One region of the Streptomyces sp. NPDC002701 genome, then DNA from elsewhere that is predicted to be linked to it. Evidence: riboswitches for the same ligand, from Rfam matches in the RefSeq annotation. Region 1 holds a riboswitch; each other region holds the start of a gene.
What was found. A riboswitch is a leader RNA that binds a small molecule or an ion and turns the genes downstream of it on or off. The one in region 1 is predicted to bind cyclic di-AMP.
Positions count from the first base shown of each region.

Region 2: linked by a shared signal. The riboswitch ahead of ACFYXC_RS11105 (NlpC/P60 family protein) and the one ahead of ACFYXC_RS28700 (M23 family metallopeptidase) in region 1 are both predicted to bind cyclic di-AMP.
Region 3: linked by a shared signal. The riboswitch ahead of ACFYXC_RS25440 (C40 family peptidase) and the one ahead of ACFYXC_RS28700 (M23 family metallopeptidase) in region 1 are both predicted to bind cyclic di-AMP.

Region 1 is NZ_JBIAQL010000013.1:111,616-121,142, forward strand. Features, by position in the region: gene ACFYXC_RS28685 (DNA topoisomerase (ATP-hydrolyzing) subunit A) at 1-1,360, opposite strand, end outside; gene ACFYXC_RS28690 (M16 family metallopeptidase) at 1,856-3,217, shown strand; gene ACFYXC_RS28695 (M16 family metallopeptidase) at 3,214-4,602, shown strand; cyclic di-AMP (ydaO/yuaA leader) riboswitch at 4,833-4,989, shown strand; gene ACFYXC_RS28700 (M23 family metallopeptidase) at 5,002-5,796, shown strand; gene ACFYXC_RS28705 (GntR family transcriptional regulator) at 6,002-6,694, shown strand; gene ACFYXC_RS28710 (HPr family phosphocarrier protein) at 6,909-7,190, opposite strand; gene ACFYXC_RS28715 (GNAT family N-acetyltransferase) at 7,392-9,527, shown strand, end outside.
Region 2 is NZ_JBIAQL010000003.1:592,422-601,948, reverse strand. Features, by position in the region: gene ACFYXC_RS11115 (NlpC/P60 family protein) at 1-39, opposite strand, end outside; gene ACFYXC_RS11110 (hypothetical protein) at 473-826, shown strand; gene ACFYXC_RS11105 (NlpC/P60 family protein) at 857-2,017, opposite strand; cyclic di-AMP (ydaO/yuaA leader) riboswitch at 2,024-2,197, opposite strand; gene pcrA (DNA helicase PcrA) at 2,544-5,078, shown strand; gene ACFYXC_RS11095 (M23 family metallopeptidase) at 5,154-6,812, opposite strand; gene ACFYXC_RS11090 (esterase/lipase family protein) at 7,145-8,083, opposite strand; gene ACFYXC_RS11085 (cobalamin B12-binding domain-containing protein) at 8,494-8,904, shown strand; gene ACFYXC_RS11080 (DUF5691 domain-containing protein) at 9,239-9,527, opposite strand, start outside.
Region 3 is NZ_JBIAQL010000010.1:152,617-162,143, reverse strand. Features, by position in the region: gene ACFYXC_RS25485 (LuxR C-terminal-related transcriptional regulator) at 1-355, shown strand, start outside; gene bioD (dethiobiotin synthase) at 573-1,280, opposite strand; gene ACFYXC_RS25475 (adenosylmethionine--8-amino-7-oxononanoate transaminase) at 1,282-2,607, opposite strand; gene bioB (biotin synthase BioB) at 2,600-3,784, opposite strand; gene ACFYXC_RS25465 (8-amino-7-oxononanoate synthase) at 3,994-5,160, shown strand; gene ACFYXC_RS25460 (DUF397 domain-containing protein) at 5,141-5,365, opposite strand; gene ACFYXC_RS25455 (helix-turn-helix domain-containing protein) at 5,375-6,241, opposite strand; gene ACFYXC_RS25450 (ATP-binding protein) at 6,502-6,945, shown strand; gene ACFYXC_RS25445 (DUF6328 family protein) at 6,948-7,472, opposite strand; gene ACFYXC_RS25440 (C40 family peptidase) at 7,577-8,050, opposite strand; cyclic di-AMP (ydaO/yuaA leader) riboswitch at 8,054-8,250, opposite strand; gene ACFYXC_RS25435 (hypothetical protein) at 8,589-8,897, opposite strand; gene ACFYXC_RS25430 (ATP-dependent Clp protease proteolytic subunit) at 8,905-9,527, opposite strand, start outside.

The DNA of each region.
Region 1 (9,527 bases):
CGGTCTCCAGCTCGATGCGGTCGAACTTGGTCAGCCGGCGCAGCGGCGTGTCCAGGATGTACTGCGTCTGGATCTCGCTCAGCGAGAAGTGTTCGATCAGGCGCTGCTTGGCCTGGGCGGAGTTCTCGCTGGAGCGGATGAGCCGGATGACCTCGTCGATGTCCAGCAGGGCCACGAGCAGGCCCTCGACCAGGTGCAGCCGGTCGCGCTTCTTGGTGCGGCGGAACTCGCTGCGGCGGCGTACGACCTCGAAGCGGTGGTCGAGATAGACCTCCAGGAGTTCCTTGAGGCCCAGCGTGAGCGGCTGGCCGTCGACCAGCGCCACGTTGTTGATGCCGAAGGACTCCTCCATCGGCGTCAGCTTGTAGAGCTGCTCCAGGACGGCCTCCGGCACGAAGCCGTTCTTGATCTCGACGACCAGCCGCAGACCGTGCGCCCGGTCGGTGAGGTCCTTGACGTCGGCGATGCCCTGCAGCTTCTTCGCGTTGACCAGGTCCTTGATCTTCGCGATCACCTTCTCCGGGCCGACGGTGAAGGGCAGTTCGGTGACGACGAGGCCCTTGCGGCGCGCCGTCACGTTCTCCACGGCGACCGTGGCGCGGATCCTGAAGGTGCCGCGGCCCTTCTCGTACGCGTCCCTGATCCCGGACAGGCCGACGATCCGGCCGCCGGTGGGCAGGTCGGGGCCCGGCACGTACTTCATGAGCGTGTCGAGATCGGCGCCGGGGTGGCGGATCAGGTGGCGGGCGGCGGCGATGACCTCGCCGAGGTTGTGCGGCGCCATGTTCGTCGCCATACCGACCGCGATGCCCGACGCGCCGTTGACCAGGAGGTTCGGATACGCGGCGGGGAGGACCGACGGCTCCTGCTCCTGGCCGTCGTAGTTCGGGGCGAAGTCGACCGTGTTCTCTTCGATCGACTCCGTCATGAGGGAGGTCGCGTCGGCCATCCTCGCCTCGGTGTACCGCATGGCGGCCGGCGGGTCGTCGTTGCCCAGCGAACCGAAGTTGCCGTGGCCGTCGACCAGGGGCAGCCGCATGGAGAACGGCTGGGCGAGGCGGACCAGGGCGTCGTAGATCGACGCGTCGCCGTGGGGGTGGAGCTTACCCATGACCTCGCCGACGACACGGGCGCACTTCACGTAGCCGCGGTCGGGCCGGAGCCCCATCTCGTTCATCTGGTAGACGATGCGGCGGTGCACGGGCTTGAGGCCGTCGCGGGCGTCCGGCAGGGCTCGGGAGTAGATGACCGAGTACGCGTACTCGAGGAAGGAGCCCTGCATCTCGTCGACGACGTCGATGTCGAGGATGCGCTCCTCGAAGTCGTCCGGAGGCGGGGTCTTCGTGCTGCGGCGGGCCATCGCTGCTGCGACTCCTTCACAGTCTCTGCCGGGGCATGAACGGGTTCTGACGGGGGCTGACGCGGTCCATTGTGGACCGGAGTACTGACAACGCGGACCACGACCCGTCCGTACGGGCTTCGCGGACCAGGTGCGCGACCGCCCCAACGGGCCCCGCAGACCGCGCCGGCGAAGCCTCGACAGCGTTCGGAAGCGTGGCCTGCGGCGGACCGCGGAGGTCCCAGGACGCTACCGCGTCGCCGGCCGCGCGGCGGTCCCCAGGGGGTACGGACATGATCACGGTGGCGTTCGCGCCCTCCGGAAGCCGTGTGTCCGGTTTCCGCCCCCGGGCCGGGGGCGCGCCCGCGCTCGTACGACCGTACGAGATGCCGGTGGCGCCGGGCGTGCTCGCTCTCGGCGTACCCGGCACGGGAACTTCGCCAGCTGTCCGCGCGCTTGCATACAGTGGCATGACTAGCAGGAATTCAGCAGTTCCCCGCGATCGAAGGGACGTACATGCCCATGGGTCACACGGCCACAGCCGAGGCCGGTTCCGGCGGCCTGACAGCGACCGAGCACCGCCTGGCCAACGGCCTGCGTGTGGTGCTCTCCGAGGACCACCTGACCCCTGTCGCGGCGGTGTGCCTCTGGTACGACGTAGGCTCGCGCCACGAGGTCAAGGGCCGCACCGGGCTCGCCCACCTCTTCGAGCACCTCATGTTCCAGGGCTCCGGACAGGTGAAGGGCAACGGCCACTTCGAACTGGTGCAGGGAGCGGGCGGTTCGCTCAACGGCACGACGAGTTTCGAGCGGACCAACTATTTCGAGACCATGCCGACCCATCAGCTGGAGCTCGCTCTCTGGCTGGAGGCCGACCGGATGGGCTCGCTCCTCGCCGCCCTCGACGAGGAGTCGATGGAGAACCAGCGGGACGTCGTCAAGAACGAGCGCAGGCAGCGCTACGACAACGTCCCCTACGGCACCGCGTTCGAGAAGCTGACCGCTCTCGCCTACCCGGAGGGCCACCCCTACCACCACACCCCGATCGGGTCGATGGCCGATCTGGACGCGGCCACCCTCGAGGACGCCCGCGCCTTCTTCCGCACCTACTACGCGCCCAACAACGCGGTGCTGTCGATCGTCGGCGACATCGACCCGGAGCAGACGCTCGCCTGGGTCGAGAAGTACTTCGGCTCCATCGCGAGCCACGACGGCAAGCCCGCCCCGCGCGACGGCTCGCTCCCGGAGACCATCGGTGAGCAGCTGCGCGAGGTCGTCGAGGAGGAGGTCCCGGCCCGCGCGCTGATGGCCGCCTACCGCCTCCCGGAGGACGGCACGCGCGCGGCCGACGCGGCCGACCTGGCCCTCACGGTTCTCGGCGGCGGCGAGTCGTCCCGGCTCTACAACCGGCTCGTGCGCCGTGACCGCACCGCCGTGGCGGCCGGGTTCGGCCTGCTGCGCCTCGCCGGGGCGCCCTCCCTGGGGTGGCTCGACGTGAAGACGTCCGGTGACGTCGAGGTCCCGGTGATCGAGGCCGCCGTCGACGAGGAGCTCGCCCGGTTCGCCGAGGAGGGCCCCACCGCCGAGGAGATGGAGCGCGCGCAGGCCCAGTTGGAGCGCGAGTGGCTGGACCGGCTCGGTACGGTCGCCGGCCGCGCCGACGAACTGTGCCGGTACGCCGTCCTGTTCGGCGACCCCCAGCTCGCCCTGACCGCCGTGCAGCGCGTCCTCGACATCACCGCGGAGGAGGTCCAGGAGGTCGCCAAGGCCCGCCTGCGCCCCGACAACCGCGCGGTGCTGGTCTACGAACCGGTCGCCCCCGAGGACGCCGACGCCACCGCCACCACCGACGACACCGACGAGGAGGCGGCCAAGTGACCGAGCTCGCCACGATGGAGTTCCACCCGCAGCCCCAGGCCGGCGAGGCCCGGCCCTGGGCCTTCCCGGCGCCCGAGCGCGGCGCGCTCGACAACGGCCTGACGCTGCTGCGCTGCCACCGCCCCGGCCAGCAGGTCGTCGCCGTGGAGGTACTCCTGGACGCGCCCCTGGAGGCCGAGCCGAAGGGCCTGGACGGCATCGCCACGATCATGGCGAGGGCCTTCTCCGAGGGCACCGACAAGCACTCCGCCGAGGAGTTCGCCGCCGAGCTGGAGCGCTGCGGCGCCACCCTCGACGCCCACGCCGACCACCCCGGCGTACGCCTCAGCCTCGAAGTCCCCGTCTCCCGGCTGCCCAAGGCGCTCGGCCTGCTCGCCGACGCCCTCAGGGCGCCCGCGTTCGAGGACGGCGAGATCGAGCGGCTGGTGCGCAACCGGCTCGACGAGATCCCCCACGAGACCGCCAACCCGGCCCGCCGGGCCGCCAAGGAGCTGTCCCGGCAGCTCTTCCCGGCGGACTCGCGCATGTCGCGCCCGCGCCAGGGCACCGAGGAGACGGTCACCGCGATCGACTCCGCGGCCGTACGCGCCTTCTACGAGAGGCATGTACGCCCCGCCACGGCCACCGCGGTCATCGTCGGCGACCTCACCGGCGTCGACCTCGACGCCCTGCTCGCGGACACCCTCGGCGCGTGGACCGGATCGCAGGCCGAGGCGCGTCCCGTGCCGTCGGTGACCGCCGACGACACCGGCCGCGTGATCATCGTCGACCGTCCCGGAGCCGTCCAGACGCAGTTGCTCATCGGCCGCGTCGGCGCGGACCGGCACGACCGCGTGTGGCCCGCCCAGGTGCTCGGCACGTACTGCCTCGGCGGCACCCTCACCTCCCGGCTGGACCGCGTCCTGCGCGAGGAGAAGGGATACACCTACGGAGTACGGGCGTTCGGGCAGGTGCTGCGCTCCGCTCCGGACGGGACGGGCATCTCCATGCTCGCCATCAGCGGCTCCGTGGACACCCCGAACACCGGCCCGGCGCTCGACGACCTGTGGAAGGTGCTGCGCACGCTCGCCGCCGAGGGCCTGACGGACGCGGAGCGCGACATCGCCGTGCAGAATCTGGTGGGTGTGGCGCCCCTGAAGTACGAGACCGCGGCCGCCGTCGCGGGCACGCTCGCGGACCAGGTCGAGCAGCACCTGCCGGACGACTTCCAGGCCACGCTGTACCAGCAGCTCGCCGCGACCGGCACCGTGGAGGCCACCGCGGCAGCCGTGAACGCCTTCCCGGTGGACCGCCTGGTGACCGTGCTCGTCGGTGACGCCGCGCAGATCGAGGAGCCGGTCAGGGCCCTCGGCATCGGTGAAGTCAGCGTCGTGACGGCCGAGTAGCGACTGGCCGGTGACCGACAGCGGGTGGGCCCGGGCGACCGACGAGGTGCCCGGGCCTGCCGTTGTCCGCCTTCGTCCATGGTTGCCTGATCTATCCGTATTGGTAGGGAGGTTGCCTGTCTGCTCTGTGGCATGCGCTACAAAAGTGGTGATCCGTTTGTCGTTTGAAAGAGGCGCCGCTTAGCGTCGGTCCGGCTGTTCGTCAGGCAGTGCGCCGCGCCCGCGGCACCGGACAGTCATCGCCGAGTCCCCGTACGGCGCGAGCCAGGGGAGCCGGGGACCCACCGTCCCTGGGGTGAATCGGACGCCCTTCCCGAAGGGGGTCCGTAGGAGACCTTCCTGCTCCGAACCCGTCAGCTAACCCGGTAGGCGAGAAGGAAGGAAAGGACCAGCCACTTCATGGCGTTCACCCGCGCCACGGGGAAGCACCGTCTTCCCAGCCGCATGACACGTACGACCCGTAGGACCGTCGGCGTCGCCGCCCTCGCCACCACCGGCGTCGTGGGCACCCTCGCCGCCCCGGCGTTCGCGGGGGAGAGCTCGGTCGCGCAGACCGGGCACACCGGCCTCACCCAGGCCGTCACCCTCGGCGACTCGGTCGCCCAGGAGATAGACGCACAGGCCACCGCCCAGCGGCAGGCCGCCGAGCAGGACGCCGCCCGCGAGAAGGCCGAGGCCGCCGCGAAGAAGCGCGCCGAGGAGGCCGCGGCGAAGGCCGAGGCCAGGGCCGAGAAGGAGCGCGCGGCGGAGGCCCGCGCCGCCCGTGCGGCCGAGCGCAAGCGCCTCAACGCGTACACCGCGCCGATCGCCGGTTCGTACGTCTCCACCTCCTACAAGGCCGGCGGCGCCGTCTGGTCCTCCGGCAGCCACACCGGCATCGACTTCCACGCCGCCAGTGGCACCGCGGTGCTCGCGGTGGGCTCCGGCACCGTCGTGGAGGCCGGCTGGGGCGGCTCCTACGGCAACCAGGTCGTCCTCAGGATGGCCGACGGCACGTACACCCAGTACGGGCACCTCTCGTCCATCGGTGTCTCGGTGGGCCAGACGGTCACTGCGGGGCAGCAGATAGCCCTCTCCGGGGCGACCGGCAACGTCACGGGGGCGCATCTGCACTTCGAGGCGCGCGCGACCGCGGAGTACGGATCCGACCTGGACCCGATCGCGTACCTCCGCTCGCACGGAGTGAACGTCTGACCCACGGCTCTCGGCGGAAGGCCCCGGCTCACCGAGCCGGGGCCTTCCGCCGGTCGATGCCCCTCGATGCGGGGTGAAGTGGCGTGTGTCCAAAAAATAGCCATGGATTCCGAACCGCCTTCGGAATTTCCCGTTCTCTGCAATAGAGTCGCTGAACAGGCGTCGATCGACCGCGTTTCGCGGGGATTAAGGCGGAGGTCCGGTCATGCGTATTCCCGCGCGCTCGGTATGCACGGCGATCCGGGACGACATCGTCGCGGGTGTCTACGAGCGCGGCAGCCGGCTGACCGAAGAACTGCTCGCACGCCGTTACGGCGTCTCGCGGGTCCCCGTGCGCGAGGCGCTGCGCACCCTGGAGGCGGAGGGCTTCGTGGTGACCCGCCGGCACGCGGGCGCGTGCGTCGCGGAGCCCACGGACCAGGAGGCCGCCGACCTTCTGGAGATGCGCGTGCTGCTGGAGCCGCTGGGCGCCGCCCGCGCCGCCCAGCGCCGCACCGAGGCCCATCTCAAGGTGCTGCGCGGCCTGGTCAGGCTGGGGCAGGAGCGGGCCAGGCGGGGCAACAGCGAGGATCTGCGCTCGCTCGGCGGCTGGTTCCACGAGACGCTCGCGCAGGCATCCGGCAGCCCGGCGCTGACCTCGACGCTCAACCAGCTGCGGCACAAGATCGCCTGGATGTACTCGGTCGAGGCGCCCGCGCACCCCGCCGAGTCGTGGACCGAGCACGGGGCCATCGTGGACGCCGTCGCCCGCGGCGACAGCGACCGGGCCCGGTCGGTCACGGCGCTGCACGCCGAGCGGGCGACGACCGCGCACCGGCTGCGCTTTCCCGGCGGGCACCGCGCCGAGCGTGTGAGGACTTCGCAACATCCCGTAAACACGGCGGGCCCGCGGTATTAACAGGAACACCGTATACAAAGAAGGTATTCGGCGGGCGACTATGTGCGCTGCCATTTTTTCGTGTGCCGCGTGCCGACCGTGCCGGTAATTGCGGAGCGCGCATTGTCCGTAAGCGCGGAAATAGCCGACCCGCTCCGGCGCGTAAAGAAAAAACGGCGGAACCGCGTCGCCCCGGGGTGTGGGTGACGCGGCTCCGCCGTACGTGATCGCGCGGTCAGACCGTCTCGGGGAGTTCGTCGAGACCTTCGGCGACCAGCTTGGCCAGACGGTCGAGCGCGGCGTCCGCGCCCTCGGCGTCGGAGGCCAGGACGATCTCCTCGCCGCCCTGGGCGCCCAGGCCGAGGACCGCGAGCATGGAAGCGGCGTTGACGGGGTTGCCGTCGGCCTTGGCGATCGTCACGGGGACGCCGGAGGCCGTGGCCGCCCGGACGAAGATGGAGGCGGGGCGGGCGTGAAGGCCCTCGGTCCAGCCGACGTTGACGCGGCGCTCAGCCATGTGATGCTGCCCTTCAGGTGTCTCAAGGTTGTCTAGACCAGTGTTCCATACGTGCGGCGCCCCGAGCGGGCGCGGACCCCAAGACTGCCCCGCGCCCCGGCCGCACGCGAACCCGCCGCCGCCGGCACCCCGCCGGCCGTGCCCCTGCCGTGCCGGGCGGAGCCCCCGTCGTTGTCGGAGGCGAGTCGTACTCTGGGCCCCATGCAGACCCCGACGGACCGGCACGAGTACCCCGCTCACTGGGAGGCCGACGTCGTCCTGCGCGACGGCGGCACCGCGCGCGTCCGGCCCATCGCGGCCGACGACGCCGACCGCCTCGTCAGCTTCTACGAGCAGGTGTCGGACGAGTCGAAGTACTACCGCTTCTTCGCGCCCTACCCCCGTCTGTCCGCCAAGGACGTCCACCGCTTCACCCACCACGACTACGTGGACCGGGTGGGCCTCGCGGCCACCGTCGGCGGCGAGTTCATCGCGACCGTCCGCTACGACCGCATCGACGCGGACGGTCTGCCCGCCTCCGGACCCGCGGACGAGGCGGAGGTCGCCTTCCTCGTCCAGGACGCCCACCAGGGCCGTGGGGTGGCGTCCGCGCTGCTCGAGCACATCGCGGCCGTCGCGCGTGAGCGCGGCATCCGCCGCTTCGCCGCCGAGGTGCTGCCCGCCAACAACAAGATGATCAAGGTGTTCACGGACGCCGGGTACCAGCAGAAGCGCAGCTTCGAGGACGGCGTCGTCCGCCTGGAGTTCGACCTGGAGCCCACCGACCGCTCGCTCGCCGTGCAGCGCGCGCGGGAGCAGCGGGCGGAGGCGCGCTCGGTGGCCCGGCTCCTGGCGCCCGGCAGCGTCGCGGTCGTCGGAGCGGGCCGCACCCCCGGGGGAGTGGGGCGCGGCATACTGGAGAACCTTCGCGACGCGGGGTTCACCGGACGCCTGTACGCGGTGAACGGAGCAGTCCAGGAGAAGGAGATCGCCGGCGTCCCGGCCCACCGCTCCGTGCGGGACATCGCCGAGCCCGTCGACCTCGCCGTGCTCGCCGTCCCGGCCGAACGGATCCCCGAAGCGGTCGCGGAGTGCGGTGAGCACGGGGTGCAGGGGCTCGTCGTGGTCGCCGCGGGATACGCCGAGAGCGGCCCCGAGGGCCGGGAGCGCCAGCGCCAACTCGTGCGCCAGGCGCGTACGTACGGAATGCGCATCATCGGGCCGAACGCCTTCGGAGTCATCAACACCTCACCGCGGACGCGGCTCAACGCCTCCCTGGCGCCCGAGATGCCGCGCACCGGGCGCATCGGCCTGTTCGCGCAGTCCGGGGCCATCGGGATCGCGCTGCTGTCCCGGCTGCACCGCCGCGGCGGCGGGGTCACGGGGGTGACGGGCGTGTCGACCTTCGTCTCCTCGGGCAACCGCGCGGACGTGTCCGGCAACGACGTCCTGCAGTACTGGTACGACGACCCGGACACCGACGTCGCGCTCATGTACCTCGAATCCATCGGCAACCCGCGGAAGTTCACCCGCCTCGCGCGGCGCACGGCCGCGGCCAAACCACTGGTCGTCGTCCAGGGCGCCCGGCACGGCGGAGCGGCGCCCCAGGGGCACGCCGTACGGGCCACGCGGCTGCCCCACGCCACGGTGTCCGCCCTGCTGCGGCAGGCCGGGGTCATCCGGGTGGACACGATCACGGAACTGGTCGACGCGGGGCTGCTGCTGGCGCGCCAGCCCCTGCCCGCCGGCCCGCGGGTCGCCATTCTCGGCAACTCCGAATCGCTCGGCCTGCTGACGTACGACGCGTGTCTCGCCCAGGGGCTGCGGCCGCTGCCGCCCCACGACCTGACGACGGACGCCAGAGCCGAGGACTTCCGCGCCGCGCTGACACGGGCACTGGCCGACGACGCCTGTGACGCCGTCGTGGTCACCGCGATCCCGGCGGTCAGCGAGCGGTCCGCGGCGGACGCCGCTCTGGCGGAGGCCCTGCGGTCGGCCTCCGCGGCGGCTCCCGCCAAGCCGGTTCTCGTGGTCCACGTGGAGCTGGGCGGGCTCGCGGAGGCCCTGTCCGCGGCCGCCGGCACGGCACCGCAGGCCGCTCCCGTCCTCCCGGCGGGCGCGGACGCCGACAACCCGGCCCACCCCGCCGCCGGCCGACCCACTGCGGCGCAGAACACCGCGGCGCAGAACACCGTGGCGCAGAACACCGCGGCGCAGAACACCGCGGCGGACAGCACGAGGGCGGGCAGCACCCGGACGGACGGCTTCGGGACCGCCAGCACCGAGACCGACAGCGCGAGGGACGTCACCGAAGTGAGCGGCCCCCGGACGGCGGCCGGGGCGGAAGCCCCGGAGACG
Region 2 (9,527 bases), on a different contig from region 1:
GCCGAGTGGACGCTGTCTGGGCCTGCGGTGCGCTCCCACGTATCGTTCCACGTTCCTTCCGTACGGCCGGGTGCACGTCCGGCGACGGCCCGCACAGGGGGAGCGGGTCGCCGCCGGACCTTTCTGGCGGTGGTGCCGACTGCCGCCCCTGACCCGGGCGGTTGTGGTGGGGAGCCGGTCACCTGGGGAAGGACGCTAAACCTGGATGCGCGTGGCTGGTAACGGCATGTATGGAGATGGTGATTTTCGGTCACCGAGCGACCGGGTGTGACCGTGATCCGGGCCCGGCTCCGCCGACTTGGCGTGGTCCGGTGACCGATGCGCGCGTTGTGGGGGAGCGGCGGGCGGGGTACTGCTACGGGTTCCGTGAGCACGAGGTGCGGAGGGCGCGGAGAGAGAGTGGGCCGTGGCGGGTGCCCGTGCCCGGGGCGGCGCGAGGCGGCGTACCGGGGTCCGGTTAGGGTCCGGGCTCATGGACGTACTGATTCATGTCTTCGTCGCCCTGCACATCATCGGGATCGCCGCCCTGCTGGGCGGTTTCCTCACCCAGCTGAAGGCCATGGGGGACGGCACCGCCCGCTTCACCCCCGTCATGCTGCACGGCGCGCTGACCATGCTGGTCACCGGCGTGGTCCTCGTCGGCCTCAACCAGGCCGACGACCAGAGCGTCGACAACGTCAAGATCGGCGTGAAGCTGGCCCTGCTGGTCGTGATCCTCGGCCTCGTCTATGTGAAGCGCGACGAGGAGAGGGCCGAGAAGGGCCTGTTCGCCCTCGTGGGCGGCCTCACCACGGTGAACGTCTTCATCGCCCTGCTCTGGACCTGAGCAGGGCGATGAGCTCCGGAATCCGGTGAGCTACGCCGGCCGCTCCACGCCGTGGACCGGCATGGAGAAGATCGACTCCTCGCGGACGTACGCGCCCGGCCTGGGGGCGTGGACCATCATGCCGTCGCCGGCGTAGATGCCGACGTGACTGATGTCGTCGTAGAAGAAGACGAGGTCACCGGGCTGGGCGCTCTCCACGGAGACCGTCGTGCCGGTCTCGACCTGGTCCCACGTCGTGCGCGGCAGGGTCACACCGGCGGCCTTCCAGGCGGCCTGGGTGAGCCCGGAGCAGTCGTACGAACCGGGACCGCTCGCGCCCCAGACGTACGGCTTGCCGATCTGCGCGCGGGCGAAGGCGAGCGCCTTGGCCGCCTTGGTGGCGGTCGCGACGGAGCCGGGGACGCTCCCCGTACCGGTGCCCGGGCCGGTGGCGGCACCCGTGCCCCGCGGGGCCTGAGCCGCCGCCTCCTGGCGCCGGCGCTCCGCGTCGGCCGCCTGCTGCCGCGCCAGCTCGTCCGCCTTGCGGCGGGCCTCCTGCTGCCTCTCCCGTTCGATCGCCGCGAGCCGGGCCCTGTCCTGCGAGGTCAGCCGGGAAAGGAGTGCGCGCGCCTCGGCGAGCTTGCGCTGGACGTCCGCCTTGGACGTCTTCAGCGTGCTCTGCGTCGCGGTCAGCGTCTCCAGGCCCTCCGACGCCTCCTGCCGCTTCTGCGTCGTGACGGCCCGCTGCGTCGCGTAGTCGTCGACGGCCTGCTTCTGCCGGGCGGTCAGCCGGTTCATCAGCTGGGTCTGGTCGAAGTAGTCCTGCGGCTCGTCCGCGAGGAGGAGGGAAGCCGTGTCGGGGGCCGAGGCTCCCGTGCGGTACTGAGCCGCGGCGAAGGTCCCGAGCGCCTCGCGCGCGCTGTTCAGTTTCTCCGTGCGCTTCGCCACGTCGTCCAGGAGGCCGCCCACGCGCTTGCGCTGCTTGGTGGTCCTCTCCTTGGCCGCGTTGTACTTCTCGGTGGCCGTACCCGCCTGCTGGTAGAGGTCGTCGACCTTCTTCCGGACTTCCTCCATGCTCGGGTTGGGCTCCGCGGCGGGCGCGGCGTCCGCCGTCTGGGAGAGTAGGGCCACCGAGGTCAGGGCCGCGGTGGCGAGAGCCGGCGTCCGCATGCCCATGGAACCGGCGGACCGCGACTTGCGGTGTGGCGCCACGAGGGCGTCTCCTTCCGTCATCCGCCTACCGAGTTAGCTGTCGGGTTCGGGCGAATGCTTCGGAAGGTTTGCCCTACGGCCCTGATTCCCGTGCGGGAGCCGGGCCGATTCACCCCAATGTCGGTTGGGTCCCCGGTTCCGGTGGCCACGAGGGCGTACCGGATTCGGCGGAGGCCGCTCGGCCCGGCGTTGTTCGCCGGTGCGGGTCGAGCGACCTACGCGAAAGTTAGCCAATTCGTGTGGCACCTGTGAAGTTTGATGTGCGATATGCCCGATACATTTTCGTGACCTGAGCTGTGAACGTCGTTCGGTGTCGATATTTGGGTGCGTTCTGGGTGGATGTGCCCGAAGTGGCGCGAGGGGCGTGCGGAAGGGATTTCCGCGAGCAATCCGTGGGTCCGCGGGTGCGTGCGTGCTGGTCGCGCGGTTCTCGGGCTTCCCACGGGGCGTCGACGGGCCGTGATTTTCGGTGAGGTTCCGGCGGTGGCGGCGGGGTGTCAGTGGGGACGCCTAGACTCGTAGAGCGATGAGCAGCCTCTTTGATGACAGCTTCCTGGCGGACCTCGGACCCTCGCAGGCCCACGAGACGGAGTCCCCGCCGCCGCCCGAGGACGAGGCGCCGGACCCCGTTCCGGACGACCTGTTCGGCGGGCGGTTCGACGTGCCCCCCAGCAGGGACGGCCACTACCGCGACGGCGCCCCACGGCCGCTCGTCGATCCGGCCGCGCTCCTGGACGGGCTGAACGAGAACCAGCGCGCGGCGGTCGTCCACCACGGCTCACCCCTGCTCATCGTGGCAGGCGCCGGCTCCGGCAAGACCCGGGTGCTCACCCACCGCATCGCCCACCTGCTGGGCGAGCGCAAGGTGCACCCCGGCCAGATCCTCGCGATCACCTTCACGAACAAGGCCGCGGGCGAGATGAAGGAGCGCGTCGAGCAGCTCGTCGGCCCGCGGGCGAACGCGATGTGGGTGATGACCTTCCACAGCGCCTGCGTACGGATCCTGCGCCGCGAGAGCAAGAAGCTCGGCTTCACGTCGTCCTTCTCGATCTACGACGCCGCCGACAGCAAGCGCCTGATGGCCCTGGTCTGCCGTGACCTGGACCTCGACCCCAAGCGCTTCCCGCCGAAGTCCTTCAGCGCCAAGATCTCGAACCTGAAGAACGAGCTGGTCGACGAGGAGGACTTCGCGGCCCAGGCCGCCGACGGCTTCGAGAAGACCGTCGCCCAGGCATACGCGATGTACCAGTCGCGGCTGCGCGAGGCGAACGCGCTGGACTTCGACGACCTGATCATGACGACGGTCAACCTCCTGCGCGCCTTCCCGGACGTCGCCGAGCACTACCGCCGCCGCTTCCGGCACGTCCTCGTCGACGAGTACCAGGACACGAACCACGCGCAGTACTCCCTCGTCCGGGAACTCGTCGGCACCGCCACCGACCCCGTCGCGCACCCCGAGGACGTCCCGCCGACGGAGGGCGACCTCCCGTCCGCCGAGCTGTGCGTCGTCGGTGACGCCGACCAGTCGATCTACGCCTTCCGCGGCGCGACGATCCGCAACATCCTCCAGTTCGAGGAGGACTACCCGAACGCGACGACGATCCTGCTGGAGCAGAACTACCGCTCCACGCAGACGATCCTGACCGCCGCCAACGCGGTCATCGAGCGCAACGAGTCCCGCCGCCCCAAGAACCTGTGGACCAACGCGGGCGCGGGCGCGCGCATCACGGGTTATGTCGCCGACACCGAGCACGACGAGGCGCAGTTCGTCGCCGACGAGATAGACCGCCTCACCGACGCGGGCGACGCGAAGGCCGGCGACGTCGCCGTCTTCTACCGTACGAACGCCCAGTCCCGTGTTTTCGAAGAGGTCTTCATCCGGGTCGGCCTGCCCTACAAGGTCGTCGGCGGCGTCCGCTTCTACGAGCGCAAGGAGGTCCGGGACGTCCTCGCGTACCTGCGGGTGCTCGCGAACCCCGAGGACTCCGTACCGCTGCGCCGCATCCTGAACGTGCCCAAGCGCGGTATCGGTGACCGCGCCGAGGCGATGATCGACGCGCTCGCCCAGCGCGAGAAGATCAGCTTCCCGCAGGCGCTGCGCCGCGTCGACGAGGCATACGGCATGGCGGCCCGCTCGACCAACGCCGTCAAGCGGTTCAACACGCTGATGGAGGACCTCCGCACGATCGTCGAGTCCGGCGCAGGCCCGGCGACCGTCGTACAGGCGATCCTCGAACGCACCGGCTACCTCGCCGAGTTGCAGAACTCCACCGACCCGCAGGACGAGACCCGCATCGAGAACCTCCAGGAACTCGCCTCGGTGGCCCTGGAGTTCGAGCAGGAGGCCGCCGGCGGCGAGACCGAGGGCGACGGCGGGGACGACGGCGAGGGCGAGACGTCGGTCGGGCTCGCCGCCTTCCTGGAGCGGGTGGCCCTGGTCGCCGACTCCGACCAGATCCCCGACGAGGACGAGGACGGCTCGGGCGTCATCACACTGATGACCCTGCATACCGCCAAGGGCCTCGAGTTCCCGGTCGTCTTCCTCACCGGTATGGAGGACGGCGTCTTCCCGCACATGCGCGCCCTCGGCCAGACCAAGGAACTGGAGGAGGAGAGGCGGCTCGCGTACGTCGGCATCACCCGCGCGCGTGAGCGGCTGTATCTGACGCGGTCGTCGATGCGCAGCGCCTGGGGGCAGCCCTCGTACAACCCGCCGTCCCGCTTCCTGGAAGAGATCCCGGACGCGCATCTGGACTGGAAGCGCAGGGGTTCCATGGGCCCGGTGGCCGGCGGTCCGGCGGCCGGGGTGGCTGCCTCGCTGTCCTCCTCCCGCTCCCGCTCGGCGGCCTCGGGCGCGTCCGGCTTCGCGACGCGGCGGGGCTCCGCGGAGAAGCCGGTGGTGTCGGTGACGGTCGGGGACCGGGTCACGCACGACCAGTTCGGCCTCGGCACGGTCGTCGGTGTGAAGGGCACGGGCGCGAACGCGGAGGCGACGGTCGACTTCGGCGGAGAGAAGCCCAAGCGCCTGCTGCTGCGGTACGCGCCGGTGGAGAAGCTGTAGGAGGAGCCGTAGGCGGAGAAGCGGCAGGGCCGGGGCGGGACCAGTCGGTCCGCGGTCGCTCGGTCCGGGACTCGCCTACGTGGGGTCCACCCCGTGGCTGCGCAGCCACGGGAGCGGGTCGATCGCCGAGCCGCCGCCGGGACGTACCTCGAAGTGGAGGTGTGGGCCGGTGGAGTTGCCCGAGTCCCCGGAGTACGCGATCGGGTCGCCGGCCTTCACGACCGTCCCCGGGGCCACCTTGTAGGTGGAGAGGTGGCAGTACCAGGTCTCCGTGCCGTCCTTGGCCGTCACGATGATCATGTTCCCGTAGGCGCTGTTCAGCTGCGTACGGACGACGCCGTCCGTGGCGGCCATCACCGTCGTGCCGTACGAGACCGGGAAGTCGATGCCGGTGTGCACGGACATCCAGTTGATGCCGGCCTGACCGTAGTAGGCGCTGAGCCCGTGCCGCGAGACCGGCAGCGCGAACTTCGGGCGCAGCCGCTCCTTGCGGGCCGCCTCGGCAGCCGCCCGCTGCTTCTCGGCGGCCTGCTGGGCCTTGAGGTCGATACGTTCCTGCGTGCGGCTCGCCCGGTCGGCGAAGTCGTCCGCGTCAGCGGAGAGATTCTCCAGCTGGGTGTCCAGCTTGTTGTTCGCGACCGACGGCTGCACCGCGGCCGCGTCCGGTGCGGCGGCGGTCGTGCGGACCTCGTCCCCGCTCTCGCCACCGGTCACCGACGCGGCGGCGATACCGGCGACCCCCATCACGCATGCCGACGGCACGGCGATCGTCAGCAGCGCGGAACGCTTGGGCGGAGGGCGGCGGCGCGAGCGGGAAGCGGAACGGCCCGCCGCGCGGGACGCGGCACGGCCGCCCGGGGCGGCGGGAGCGATCTCCTCGACACCGTCGAGCAGCGAGGGCTCGTCGTGCACGTGGATGTGGGTCTCGGTGTCCGCGTCGGCGATGTCGGCACCCTGGCCGGAGTGGTCGAACTCGCCCTGCGCGGTGGCCTGTTCCTCGTAGGGAACCTGCTCGAACGCGCTGGTGGCCTGCTGGTCGTACGACTCGTGCTCCGCCTGCGGAGGTGCCTGTGTCCGGGGGTGGAGCTGGGTCTGGGTCTGCGCCTGGTGCTGCTCGCCGCCGTCCGAGTTCCACGCCGTGGCGTCGTACGTGCCCGTCTCGAAGGTCGGCGCCGTCCACTGCTGCGTGGGGTCGAACTGGTCCGCCTGGAGCCAGGCGTTCGCGTCCCACTGACCTGTGCCGTCGGGGCCCGCGGCCTGCGCCGGGATCTCACCGAGCTGCTGGTAACCGGCGTCCGGCCAGACACCGCTCGTGTCGTAGCTGCCGGTCTCGTGGGCGGCGTGGTGCTGGGCCGCGTACGGGTCGTAGTTCAGCGTCTGGTGACTGCCCGTGGACTGCGCCCAGTTGCCGTTGGAGGACGTGCCCGACGTGGCGTCGTACGAACCCGTTCCGCCACCGCTGCCGTCGGTTCCGCTTCCGTTGCCGGGCAGGTCGCCGAAGAGGGGGTCGGTGGCGAACGTGGTCGTCGCGTAGGCGCCCGTCGAGTCGTAACCGCCCGGCGTGCCGTACGAGTCGGCGGCGGCGGTTTCAAAACCGGTGGCGGGGTACGCGTCATACGTGGTGAAGTCGCCGTACAGGGCGTCCTGCTGGCCGTGGGACGCGTAGTGCGCCGAGGCGGCCTCGGGAGCCGGAGCCGGGGGAGTTACGGTCCCCGACGGGTGACGGTCGTTCACCAACTTCTCTTTCGCCTCGACGACAGGGGCTGGCAGAGCAGTGCGGCGACTGTACCCGGCGGTACGAGGGCGCGACAATCTTCAGCAGGTTTCCTCCTCGCAGGAAACGGGCATTCGGCCGCCTTTCGGCGGTGTATGGGCACAGCTTTGGCCTGGCGTTCGATGGGTGTTCGAAGAAGTGATGTCTCCGGAGCGGCGCACGGCTTCCGTTTGCGGCGCTCTCCGGCGCCTTTTGTCGTTCCCTGTTGCCCCGGTTCATGGCGGATCGCATCCGGACGTCCGCTTCCGGTTACGCCGTTGTGATGACGCCCACTCCGGTTGAGCCCTTCCGGTCACGCCACCGTGAGGCCGCCGGTGTGGGCGGCGGCGCGGGTGGTCTCCTCCTCGGCGTCCAGGGCCTGACGAATGCCTGCCGCGACCGCCGGGTGCACCGGCAGGGCGAGATGTCCGATGCCGCTCACCCGGATGTTCCGCACGAACAGGTCCGGGTGCTCGATGCACGCCGTCTCCAGGGGGACCATCAACTGGTCGAGGTCGCTCCAGAAGCTCACGAACCGCGTGCGGCAGTGCGGGGCCGGCTCGCACAGCTCTCGGAGCACGCCGGAGCCCGGGCGCATCTGCCGGACGATCGGGTGCGCGTTCATCAGCGGCACGACGCGGGTGCCCGCGTGCGGTGTGCCCAGGGTGACCAGGGTCCGGACGCGGACGTCACCGCCCAGGCGCTGCACGTAGTACCGCGCGATCAGTCCACCGAGGCTGTGCCCGACGATGTCCACCTCCTGGCGGCCGGTGCGCTCGCAGATCTCCTCGATGTGCCGGCCGAGCAGCTCGGCCGCGGTCCGGATGTCGCAGGTCAGCGGGGAGTAGTTGAGCGACTCGATCTGCTGCCGGCCGTGCTGGGCCAGGGAGCGGCGCAACAGCACGAAGACCGAGCGGTTGTCTATGAACCCGTGCAGCAGGACGACCGGGGGCCTGGTCGGGGTGGGCAGCCGGGTCGTGTCCGCGGCGGAGGCCGGGCCCGTGCCGAGACCCGTGCCGGGGGCGGCCGGGTCCAGGTCCGCGTCGGGCAGGTGTGCCAGGGCCTGCGGCGGGACCGGGGACGGGCGGCGCTCCGGGGCGATGCCGGACGGATAGAGGATGAGGTGGCCCGCCAGGATCGCGATCTCCAGGGCCGTCGCCTTGAGCAGGGTCGGTGAGAGTCCGGCCAGTCTGACGGGGAACAGACGCTGGCACGGTGGAAGCAGGGCCAGTAATGCCCTGGTGACCTTCATGGCCGACCTCCCGTCGGCGCACGGCAGGAACCCTCTGTTCCCCCGTGTGCCCTCGTGGGAAGCCGATGGATGAGGGCGGCGACGGTGCACGTGCGGCGTGGGTGGCACCGGTGGAGCGACGGGGCCACCGTCGTCGTGCGATCGCCGATGCGCCGCACCACCCCGTCGCGCGGCTGACGGCGCGGAGGTGCGGAGACCTCGTAGCGGTTTCCCTTGCGCTCGTCCCGCCGGCGACGCGTGTGTCGCGGTGTGCGGGATCGGTGCGCTGCGAATGTGTCCCACCGTGTGATTTCCCCCTCGGTCTCCACCGCGAAACTGCCGGTTGCGGGATGCTGGAGATAACGTTCGTTCACTCGGCACGGATCTGTGCAGATCGGCAGATCGGGCGCAGTCGGTTCATGGAGGCAGTGATGGGTGTGGCAGCCGGTCCGATCCGCGTGGTGGTGGCCAAACCGGGGCTCGACGGGCACGACCGCGGGGCGAAGGTGATCGCGCGGGCGCTGCGGGACGCGGGCATGGAGGTCATCTACACCGGTCTGCACCAGACGCCCGACCAGATCGTGGGTACGGCGATCCAGGAGGACGCCGACGCGATCGGGCTCTCCATCCTGTCCGGGGCGCACAACACGCTGTTCGCTGCGGTCATCGAGCTGCTGGAGGAGCGTGACGCCTCGGACATCAAGGTGTTCGGTGGGGGGATCATTCCTGAGGCGGACATCGCGGGGCTCAAGGAGAAGGGTGTCGCCGAGATCTTCACGCCGGGGGCGACGACTTCGGAGATCGTGGAGTGGGTGCGGATGAATGTGCGGCAGCCGGTTTAGGGCTGCCGTTTTTGTTGCGTGCGTTTTGGGTGTGGCTCTGGGTTGGTGCGGGTTCGTTGGGGCTGGGTGCGCCGTTCCCCGCGCCCCTGGGTGGGGCGTGGTCGGGCTTTGTGGGTTGGTGCGGGCTCGTTGGAGTTGATCGCGCAGTTCCCCGCGCCCCTGGGCGGGTTGGGGTGGGGCTCTGTGGGTTTGGTGCGGGTTCGTTGGGGCTGATTGCGCCGTTCCCCGCGCCCCTGGGTGGGGCGTGGTCGGGCTTCGTGGGTTGGTGCGGGTTTGCTGGGGCTGGGTGCGCCGTTCCCCGCGCCCCTGGGGGGGGGCGGCTCCGTTGGTGGGGTCAGGGTGGGGTCAGTTCTGATTGCATGGCTGCTCTCAGGCGTAGCGTCGTCACCAGGCGTTGGAAGGATTCGGACCAGTAGCCTCCGGCGCCCGGGGCCGCGTCCTCCGACTCGTCGGGGACGGCTGTGAGGGCTTCGAGGCGGATGGCCTCCGCCGGGTCCAGACAGCGTTCGGCCAGGCCCATGACCCCGCTGAAGCTCCATGGATAGCTGCCCGCGTCGCGCGCGATGTTGAGCGCGTCCACCACGGCCCGGCCCAGCGGCTCCGCCCAGGGCACCGTGCACACC
Region 3 (9,527 bases), on a different contig from region 1:
CGGTGCCCTGCGCCGGCTGCGCAAGCGGGCGGAGGCCCGGGACCGGCTGTGCAGCGCGCTGGAGGCGTTCGAGCACTTCGGGGCGCCGCACTGCGCGGCCGAGGCCCGGGCGGAGCTGCGGGCGCTGGGGGAGCCGGGGAGGCTGCCGGCCGGGGCGCGCGGTACGGCCGGCCTGCTCACCTCCCAGCAACTGGCCGTGGCCCGGATGGCCGCCGAGGGCGCCACCAACCGGGAGATCGCGTCACGGCTGCTGCTCAGCCCACGCACCATCGACCACCACCTACGCGGCGTCTTCAGCCGCCTCGGCATCCGCTCCCGAATAGAACTGGTCAAACTCCTGACACCAGAGGACTAGCCCCCACAAGGGGCGCGGGCAACGGCGCAGCTCTTGAGGGGCGCGGGGAACGGCGCAGGCTGTCGAGGGGCGCGGGGAACGGCGCCATCCTTCAGGGGGCCGCAGGGAACGGCGCAGCTTTTAGGGGCGCGGGGAACTGCGCGATCTTTTAAGGGGCGCGGGGAACGGCGCGACCAGCCACGCACAACCCGCACCTCACCACCCGGCCGACCGAACTTCAGCGCAGGGCAAACGCTCGCGCATCCCAGCTCCCCCCCAACCGCGGCGCAAGCCATCCGGCCGCAGAGGCCCGGAAGTCAGCGGCAGAAAGACCACCCGCCCCCTCGGGCAACGAGCCGAGCAGCGGCGCCTCCGCCACCACCGGAAGATCCACGACGTTGCAGCGCGACGCCAGGTCGGGCTCGCCCGGCCAGCTGCCGATGACGACCCCGAGCAACTCCAGCCGCCGCGACCGCAGTTCGCGGGCGGTCAGTTCCGTCGTGTTGAGGGTGCCGAGCCCGGCCGAGGCCACCACCAGCACCGGAGCGTCCAGCAGCCGCGCCGCGTCCGCGAGGGTGCCGCCCTCGTCGGCGAACCGTACGAGCAGCCCGCCCGCGCCCTCCACCAGCACGAGGTCGTGTTCGGCGGCCAACTTGCCCGCCGCGTCCGCCACCTCCTCGGGCCGCACCGGTGCGAGACCGGCCCGTCGCGCCGCCGTGGCCGGAGCCAACGGCTCGGGATAGCGGGCGAGTTCGACGGCCGTGACCGCGCCCGCGAGCCGTGCCACCTCGTCGGCGTCCCCGCGCTCGCCCGGCAGCAGACCCGTCTGTGCGGGCTTCAGCACGGCCACCGACCGCCCGGCCCCGACGGCCGCCGCGGCCACGGCGGCCGTCGTGACGGTCTTGCCGACCTCCGTGCCCGTCCCCGTGATCACCAGTACCGTCATGTCAGCCCTCCCGTGCCGCCGCGCACACGGCCGCCGTGATCCGCGCCAGGTCGTCGTCCCCGGTGATGTACGGCGGCATCGTGTACACGAGGTCCCGGAAGGGGCGCAGCCACACGCCCTCGCGCACCGCCGCCCGGGTCGCCGCCGCCATGTCGATCCCGTGGTCCAGCTGCACCACCCCGATGGCCCCGAGCACGCGTACGTCCCGGACGCCCGGCAGTTCCGCGGCCGGCGCCAGCCCGCCCCGCAGCCTCGTCCCGATGCGCTTGACCTCGGTCTGCCAGTCCTGGCCGAGCAGGAGGTCGATGGAGGCACAGGCCACGGCGGCGGCGAGGGGGTTGCCCATGAACGTCGGGCCGTGGGCGAGGACCGGTACCTCACCGCGCGAGATGCCCTCCGCGACCCGCGCGGTGCACAGCGTCGCCGCCATCGTCAGATAGCCGCCGGTGAGGGCCTTGCCCACGCACATCACGTCCGGCGTCACCCCCGCGTGACCGGCCGCGAACAGCGAACCCGTCCGTCCGAAGCCCGTCGCGATCTCGTCGAACACGAGCAGCACGTCATGCGCGTCGCACGCCTCGCGCAGCACCCGCAGGTACGCGGGGGAGTGGAACCGCATGCCGCCCGCCCCCTGGACCACCGGCTCCACGATCACCGCGGCCAGTTCGCCGGCGTGCCGCTCGATCAGTGACCGCAGATGGTCGGCGTACGCCTCCTCGTACGCGACCGGGGGCGCGTCGGCGAAGACCTGGCGCTGCAGCACGCCCTGCCACAACTCGTGCATCCCGCCCTCGGGATCGCACACCGACATCGGCTGCCAGGTGTCGCCGTGATAGCCACCGCGCCAGGTCAGCAGACGCTGCTTGCCGGGGCGGCCGAGCGAGCGCCAGTGCTGGAGGCACATCTTGACCGCGACCTCGACGGACACCGAACCGGAGTCGGCCAGGAAGACATGCTCGAGACCCTCCGGCGACATGTCGACAAGGCGCTTCGCCAGGCGTACGGCCGGCTCGTGGGTGAGCCCGCCGAACATCACATGGCTCATCCGCCCGAGCTGCTCGCGGGCCGCCTCGTTCAGCACCGGATGGTTGTAACCGTGGATCGCCGACCACCAGGACGACATGCCGTCGATCAGCTCGCCGTCCCCTCCCGCCAGCCGCAGCCGCACCCCGTCGGCCGACTCCACGACGAGCGGTTCCTGCCGGCCCGGCATCGGCCCGTACGGATGCCAGACGTGCCGCCGGTCGAGATCGAGCAGCTCACGTACGGCAGGGCCGGGGGAGGCGGGCGCGGCGGGCGGGCCGGCCGGACCGGACAGATCAGGCATTGGGCGCGAGGTCCGTTCCGGCGCCCCGGCGGCGTACCGCGACCAGGTCCGTACGCGCCTCGGAGACCCGCGCGGCCTGCTGGACCGGCTCGCCGGTGGACCCCTCCTCGGCGGCCGGGCCGCTGGGCCCGCAGCCCCCGCCCTCGTGCGAGCCGCAGCCCTCGTGCGCGGGGACCCGGTGCTCCGGGAGCGTGACCTCGCCCGTGCCCTCCACCTCGAACCCGGCGTCCGCGATCATGTCCAGGTCCGCCCGGCCCGCCTGTCCCTCGCTGGTGAGGTAGTCGCCGAGGAAGATCGAGTTGGCCAGATGCAGGGCGAGGGGCTGCATCGTACGGAGATGGACCTCGCGGCCGCCCGCGATCCGCACCTCGACGTCCGGGCAGACGAACCGGACCATCGCGAGGATCCGCAGACAGCGCTGCGGGGTGAGGTTCCACTCCTTGGCGAGCGGGGTGCCCTCGAACGGGATCAGGAAGTTGACCGGGACCGAGTCCGGGTCGAGCGCCCGCAGCGCGTACACGACGTCGACGAGGTCCCCGTCGCTCTCACCCATGCCGGCGATCAGACCCGAGCAGGCGGACAGCCCCGCGGCATGGGCCTTCTGGACCGTGTCCACCCGGTCGGCGTAGGTGTGGGTGGTGGTGATCCCCCCGTACGTCTCCTCGGACGTGTTGAGGTTGTGGTTGTAGGCGTCCGCCCCCGCCTCGCGCAGCCGCTCGGCCTGGCCGTCCGAGAGCAGCCCGAGACAGGCGCACACCTCGACGTCCTCGTGCCGGTCCTTGATCGCCTTGATGGTGTCGGAGACCCGGTCGACATCGCGGTCCGTGGGGCCGCGTCCGCTCGCCACCAGACAGACCCGCTTCGCGCCGCCCGCGAGCCCGGCGGCCGCGGCCTCGGACGCCTGGTCGGGCTTCAGCCACGTGTACTTGAGGATCTCGGCCTTGGAGCCGAGCCGCTGCGAGCAGTAGGAGCAGTCCTCGGGACACAGGCCCGACTTCAGATTCACGAGGTAGTTGAGCTTCACCCGGCGGCCGAACCATTGCCGCCGTACCTTGCCGGCCGCGGCCACCACATCGAGGAGTTCGTCGTCGGAGGTGGCCAGCACGGCCAGCGCCTCGTCACGGGTCGGCAGCTCGCGCCGAAGCCCCTTGTCCACCAGCGTGTTCAGCAGGTCCATGAGGCCCGATCCTGACGTATCCGACCGCGCCGGGCCAAGGAGGGACCGGACAACAGAGACGGTTCGACGTGTGGGTATTGCCACATCATGGGCGGCTGGTGGTGCGGCTAGGGTCTGTGCGTTGCCTACAAAGGGCAGCGGGGGCGGCCGGGCGAGAAGCCGTGTGTCGGGGCCCCATGGGACACCCGCACATCATGGCCGGAGGACACATGGCCCGATCGCCCTTCGAGTGGATCGACGAGCAGGCGCGGGCGCGCCGCCGGGCCGGACTCGTCCGCACCCTGCGCCCCCGCCCGGCGGACTCCGCACTCCTCGACCTCGCCGGGAACGACTACCTCGGTCTCGCCCGGCACCCCGAGGTCACCGAGGCCGCCGCGCGGGCCGCGCGCGCGTGGGGCGGCGGCGCCACCGGCTCCCGGCTCGTCAGCGGCTCCACGGAGCTGCACACGGAACTCGAGCGCGAGCTGGCCGCGTTCTGCGGCTTCGAGTCCGCCCTCGTCTTCTCGTCGGGCTACGCGGCCAACCTCGCCGCCGTCACCGCGCTCGCGCCGCACGGCTCCCTCGTCGTCTCCGACGCGGGCAACCACGCCTCCCTCATCGACGGCTGCCGTCTGGCGCGGGGCGTCACCCAGGTCGTCGCCCACGCCGACCCCGAGGCCGTCCGCAAGGCGCTGGAGACACGCGCGCAGGACACACGCGCGCAGGACTCGCGCACCGGACCCGCGATCGTCGTCTCCGACACGGTCTTCTCGGTGGACGGCGACGCGGCCCCGCTCGCGGAACTGGCCGCCGTGTGCCGGGAGTCCGGCGCCGCCCTCGTCCTGGACGACGCGCACGGTCTGGGCGTCCTCGGCGACGGCGGACGGGGCGCCGCGTGGGCGGCGGGGCTCGCGGGCGCGCCCGACGTCGTCACCACCGTCACCCTGTCGAAATCGCTCGGCAGCCAGGGCGGCGCCGTCCTCGGACCGGCCCACGTCATCGACCACCTCGTCAACGCGGCCCGCACCTTCATCTTCGACACCGGTCTGGCCCCCGCGGCGGCGGGCGCGGCCCTCGCGGCCCTGCGTCTGCTGCGGCGGGAACCGGAACGGGCCGCACGCGCGCGTGCGGTGGCGACGGCTCTGCACGAGCGGCTGACGGCCGCAGGGCTCGAAGCCGTACGGCCGGACGCCGCGGTCGTCTCCGTACGCGCCCCCTCCCCGGAGCGGGCGCTGCGCTGGGCCGCCGACTGCCGTACGGCGGGTCTGGCCGTCGGCTGTTTCCGTCCCCCCTCGGTGCCGGACGGCGTCTCACGGCTGCGGCTCACCGCCCGCGCGGATCTCACCGACGGGCAGGTCGAGCGGGCCGTGGCCGTGATCATCGCAGCGCGTCGATGAACCCCTCCCAGGCCGCTGGGGCGAACAGCAGGGCGGGCCCCGACGTGTTCTTGGAGTCGCGTACCGCGAGCAGGCCGGCCCAGGGGCCGGAGACCGGCCTGGCCGTCTCCACGCAGTTGTTCATTCCCGTGCTGCGGCTGCTGCGCTGCCACCGCACACCGTGCAGACGCGTGCTGGAAGGTACGTACCGAGGCATGGCGGGCATGGTGCCTCCTTATGCGCCGTCCGTCAGACCGGCGATGAAATCCAACGTGTCCTTGGGCGAAAGGGCGTGGACCTGAAGGGAGTCGAAAGCCTCGCTGTAGGCGTGGAGGTCTTCTTTCCGTTCGAGATAGAGGCTACTCGTCAAGTGGTCGAGAACAACCACATCCAGATCAGATCTGTTCGTAAACGAAAAAATTACAAAGGGCCCGGTGACTCCGACGTGCGCCCCCACTCCGAACGGCAGCACCTGAATCCGCACGTGAGGGAGGTGCGCGGCCTCCTTCAGCCGCTCCAACTGCCGTGCCATGACGTCCGGTCCGCCCACTGTCCGTCGTAGCACCGCCTCATCCAGGACGACACTCAGTCGTAGCGGGGTGTTCGAACGCAGCACGTCCTGCCGGGCGAGCCGCACCTTCACCAGGACGTCCACCAAGGCGTCGTCGCCGCCGGGCGCCCGGCCCACGGCGGCCCGCGTCACCTCGCGCGCGTACTCCGGCGTCTGCAGGAGGCCCGGCACCACGGAGTTCTCCAGCGTGCGCATGACGTCGGCCTGCGACTCCAGACTGATGAAATCGCTGTACGTCGACGGCAGAAGCCCACGGTAGGCGTGCCACCAGTGCTGCCGGCCGTCCTCGTCGGAGCCCGCCAGCATGACGAGCAACTCGTGCAGTTCCGGGTCCCGGACGTCGTACGCGTCCAGCAGCAGCCGTACGTCCGCGGGCTTGACCCCGCTGCGGCCGGTCTCGATCCGGCTCACCTTCGACTGGTGCCAGCCGACGAGGCGGGCCGCCTGACCGCTCGTGAGGCCCGCGCGGGCGCGCAGGGCTCGCAGTTCGGCGCCGAGCTTCCGCCGGCGCACCGCGGGGCCGTACTGCATGGCCGTCTCCTTCCGACCGTCGCGCCGACGCTGTGGCGCCCGGCGTCACGCCGACCGTAGAGGACAAACAGGCCGCTGACGCAAATAGGGCCGAGCGTCGCAGAGTTCACCGCTTCGAGCGACAGATATATGCATATCTCGGTGGATCGGCACCGTGAACCCCGAGGTAGTGGCACGCTGGCGCATGCACCAGTCCGGGACCGTACCCGAAGTCATGCACTCCGGTCGGCCTCCGGTCCCGTGGGAAAGGACGACGTCGCATGGCAGACCACCAGGAAGCCTCCGTCACCCTGCCGAGCGATCCCGCCTCGGTCTCCGCCGCCCGTACGTACGTCACCGACGTCCTGGCCGAATGGGGACTTCCCGCCGACTCGGAGGCCGCCGACACGGTCCGTCTCATGGTCTCCGAACTCGCCACGAACGCCGTACAGCACACCTTCGGGCTCTCGCCGACCTTCACGGTGGACATGGAACTCGACCGTGACGAACACCTGCGCATCGGGGTGACCGACAGCCACCCCCGGTTCCCGAAACGGCTGCCCGCGGCCGTCCAGCAGGACAACGGCCGTGGCATGGTGATCATCCGCTGGCTGACCGCGGAGTGGGGCGGCAAGCTCACCGTGCGGCCCACCCGGGAGGGCGGGAAGACCGTGTCGATCATGCTGCCGTGGACGGCGCCGGTGGAGCCGGTCAGGGCCGACTGAGATCACCCGCCGTGGGGGTCGTCCTTGCCGGAATCGTCCTTCGGGCTCTTGTCGGCCGCTCGTTTCAGCAGGTAGGGCATGACCTCCCACAGGGCCGTGCACACGACCAGGGTGGTCGCCCCGGCCACGATCCCCTCGGTCCGGTCCACCGCGACGTCCACGACGAGCAGCATGGACCCGGACAGGGCGAGCGCCAGCACGGCCAGACCGGCCTGTGCGAGCCGGGACGAGGCATTCACCACCTGGGGCTTGGCGCCCTGCTGGAAGAGCCGTCGGTGCAGCGCCGCGGGCGCCGTGAAGAGCGCGGCCGCCAGGACCGAGAGCAGCAGTGTGACCACGTACGTGGTGCGCTGGAACGTGTCGAGGGACGGGAACCGGGGGGTGAAGGCGAGGGTCAGCAGGAAGGCGAAGAGGATCTGGACGCCTGTCTGGGTGACCCGCAGCTCCTGGAGGAGCTCGTTGAAGTTCCGGTCGGCGCGCTCGAGGCGGGTCTCGTTGCGCTCCTCGTGGTGGTGCCGTTCGGCCATGGGTGAACGAGTAACCAGTCCGCCGCCGACGACACGCCGACAACATGCCCGGGCACCTCACGAGGCGGCCCACGGGAATCCCGATGGGCCGCCTCGTGGGCGGATCACCTGACCCGGCCGTACCAGACGCTCTTCGTCCAGATCTTCTGGAGCTTCACCACGTCCCCGGACTTCGGGGAGTGCCAGATCCGTCCCTTCCCGGCGTAGATGCCGACGTGGTAGACGTTCCGGCCCGAGTGGAAGAAGACCAGGTCCCCCTGCCTGCGCTTGGAAGCGGAGATGTGGTTCGTCTTGTTGTACTGGGCCGCGGCCGTACGGGGCAGGCTCTTGCCCGCCTTCTTGAACGAGTACAGCGTGAGGCCGGAGCAGTCGAAGCGCTTGGGCCCCGCGGCGCCGTACTTGTACGGGGAGCCCTTCTTGGAGGCCGCCACCTTGAGAGCCTTCGTCGCGTGCGTGGCCGCTTCCGCGTCGGACGCGAAGCCCGGGGCCACTATGCCGCCGCCGACGGCGGCGATCGTGAGAGCCGATGCGGTACCGGCCCTGCTGAACAGCGACGGGACACGATTGAGCGCAGTCATGCGCAACCCTTCGTCAGCCGCCTGTGAAGGATGACCTGTCGGATTCGGGCTGGCGAAGTTGCCCGGCCGCTGTTGCGGCTTCACCCCAAGGACCACTCGGATCTCTCCGGCGGCCCGTCGTGCCTGGGTCCTCCACTCCTGCCGATCCACTTCTGTCGACCGGTCATCCGGGCAGCGGCAGGACTCGGCGTCCGCCCGGACCGCCCCGCCGCTTGTGGCGGGGGCTTGTCGTCGGAAGGGATCTTGACGCACTGATGTCCCAAAAGCCGAGCGGAATCGGCGATTTGTGGGCTTACTCACCACTCACCCGTTCGGGTGGACAGCCCTTTCTACGGGTGGGTGTCGAGGACTTGGAGGACCCCCGCACCAGCATCGGAATGTCCGATTCCGCCCCAGGAGTAGGCACGTTGCGCAACTCCCGGGGGCCGGAAAAGGCAGCCGCGGCTACGCCGTCCGGGGGTACGCCGTCTGGTTCGTTTGAGATCCGGCCCGGACACCTCGTCACCCGCCCGCGTGACGCCGGGCCGAGGGGGAGGCGTCAGGTGTCGGAGCCGGGCGGCAGGGCGACCCGGCCCGCCCGGCGCTCACCGTCCAGGACGCGCAGCGCCCGGGCCAGGGTCGGCGCGTGCACCTCGTGTTCACCCCTCTGGTGCATCAGGGTCAGCGCGTCGCGCAGAGCGGTGGCGCTGGCCACCAGCGCCTGGGCCGCACGCAGCCCGCGGTAGGTGTCGCCCGAGTGTGCCGGGTTGATCCGGCCGAGCAGGTCGACCACCTCCAGATAGCGGTCGATCAGCTCGGCCTCGGCCCGCGTCAGTGCCGGCAGCGGGGGCAACTCGGGTGGCAGCATCGGCGGTTCACCTCGCGCCGTGGGCGCCGTGGATCGCCCTGCGGCTCGGGACGATCCGGTCGATGAGCCCGTGCTCCAGTGCCTGTCCGGCGTCCAGGATCCTGTCCCGCTCGATGTCCGCCGCGATCCGCTCCCGGCTCCGCCCCGTGTGCCGGGCGAGCATCTCCTCCATCCGTGCACGGGTACGGGTCAGTTCGTCGGCCTGGATCGCCAGGTCGGACGTCTGTCCCTGGACGGGTCCGGAGAACGCCGGCTGACGGATCAGCACGCGCGCGCCCGGCAGCGCGTACCGCTTGCCCGGCGTGCCGGCCGCCAGCAGGACGGCCGCGGCCGAGGCCGCCTGCCCCAGGCAGACGGTCTCCACCTCGCAGCTGACGAACCGCATCGTGTCGTAGACGGCCGCCATCGCGCTGAAGGAGCCGCCGGGGGAGTTGATGTAGAGCGAGATGTCCCGGTCGGGCGCCTGGTACTCGAGGTGCATGAACTGAGCCATCACGTCGTTCGCCGAGACGTCGTCGATCGGCGTCCCGAGAAACACGATCCGCTCTTCGAGGAGCTTCGAGTACGGGTCCGTGGTCCGCGCTCCCGAACTGGTGCGTTCGGTGAACTCGGGCAGGACGTGGCGGGCGG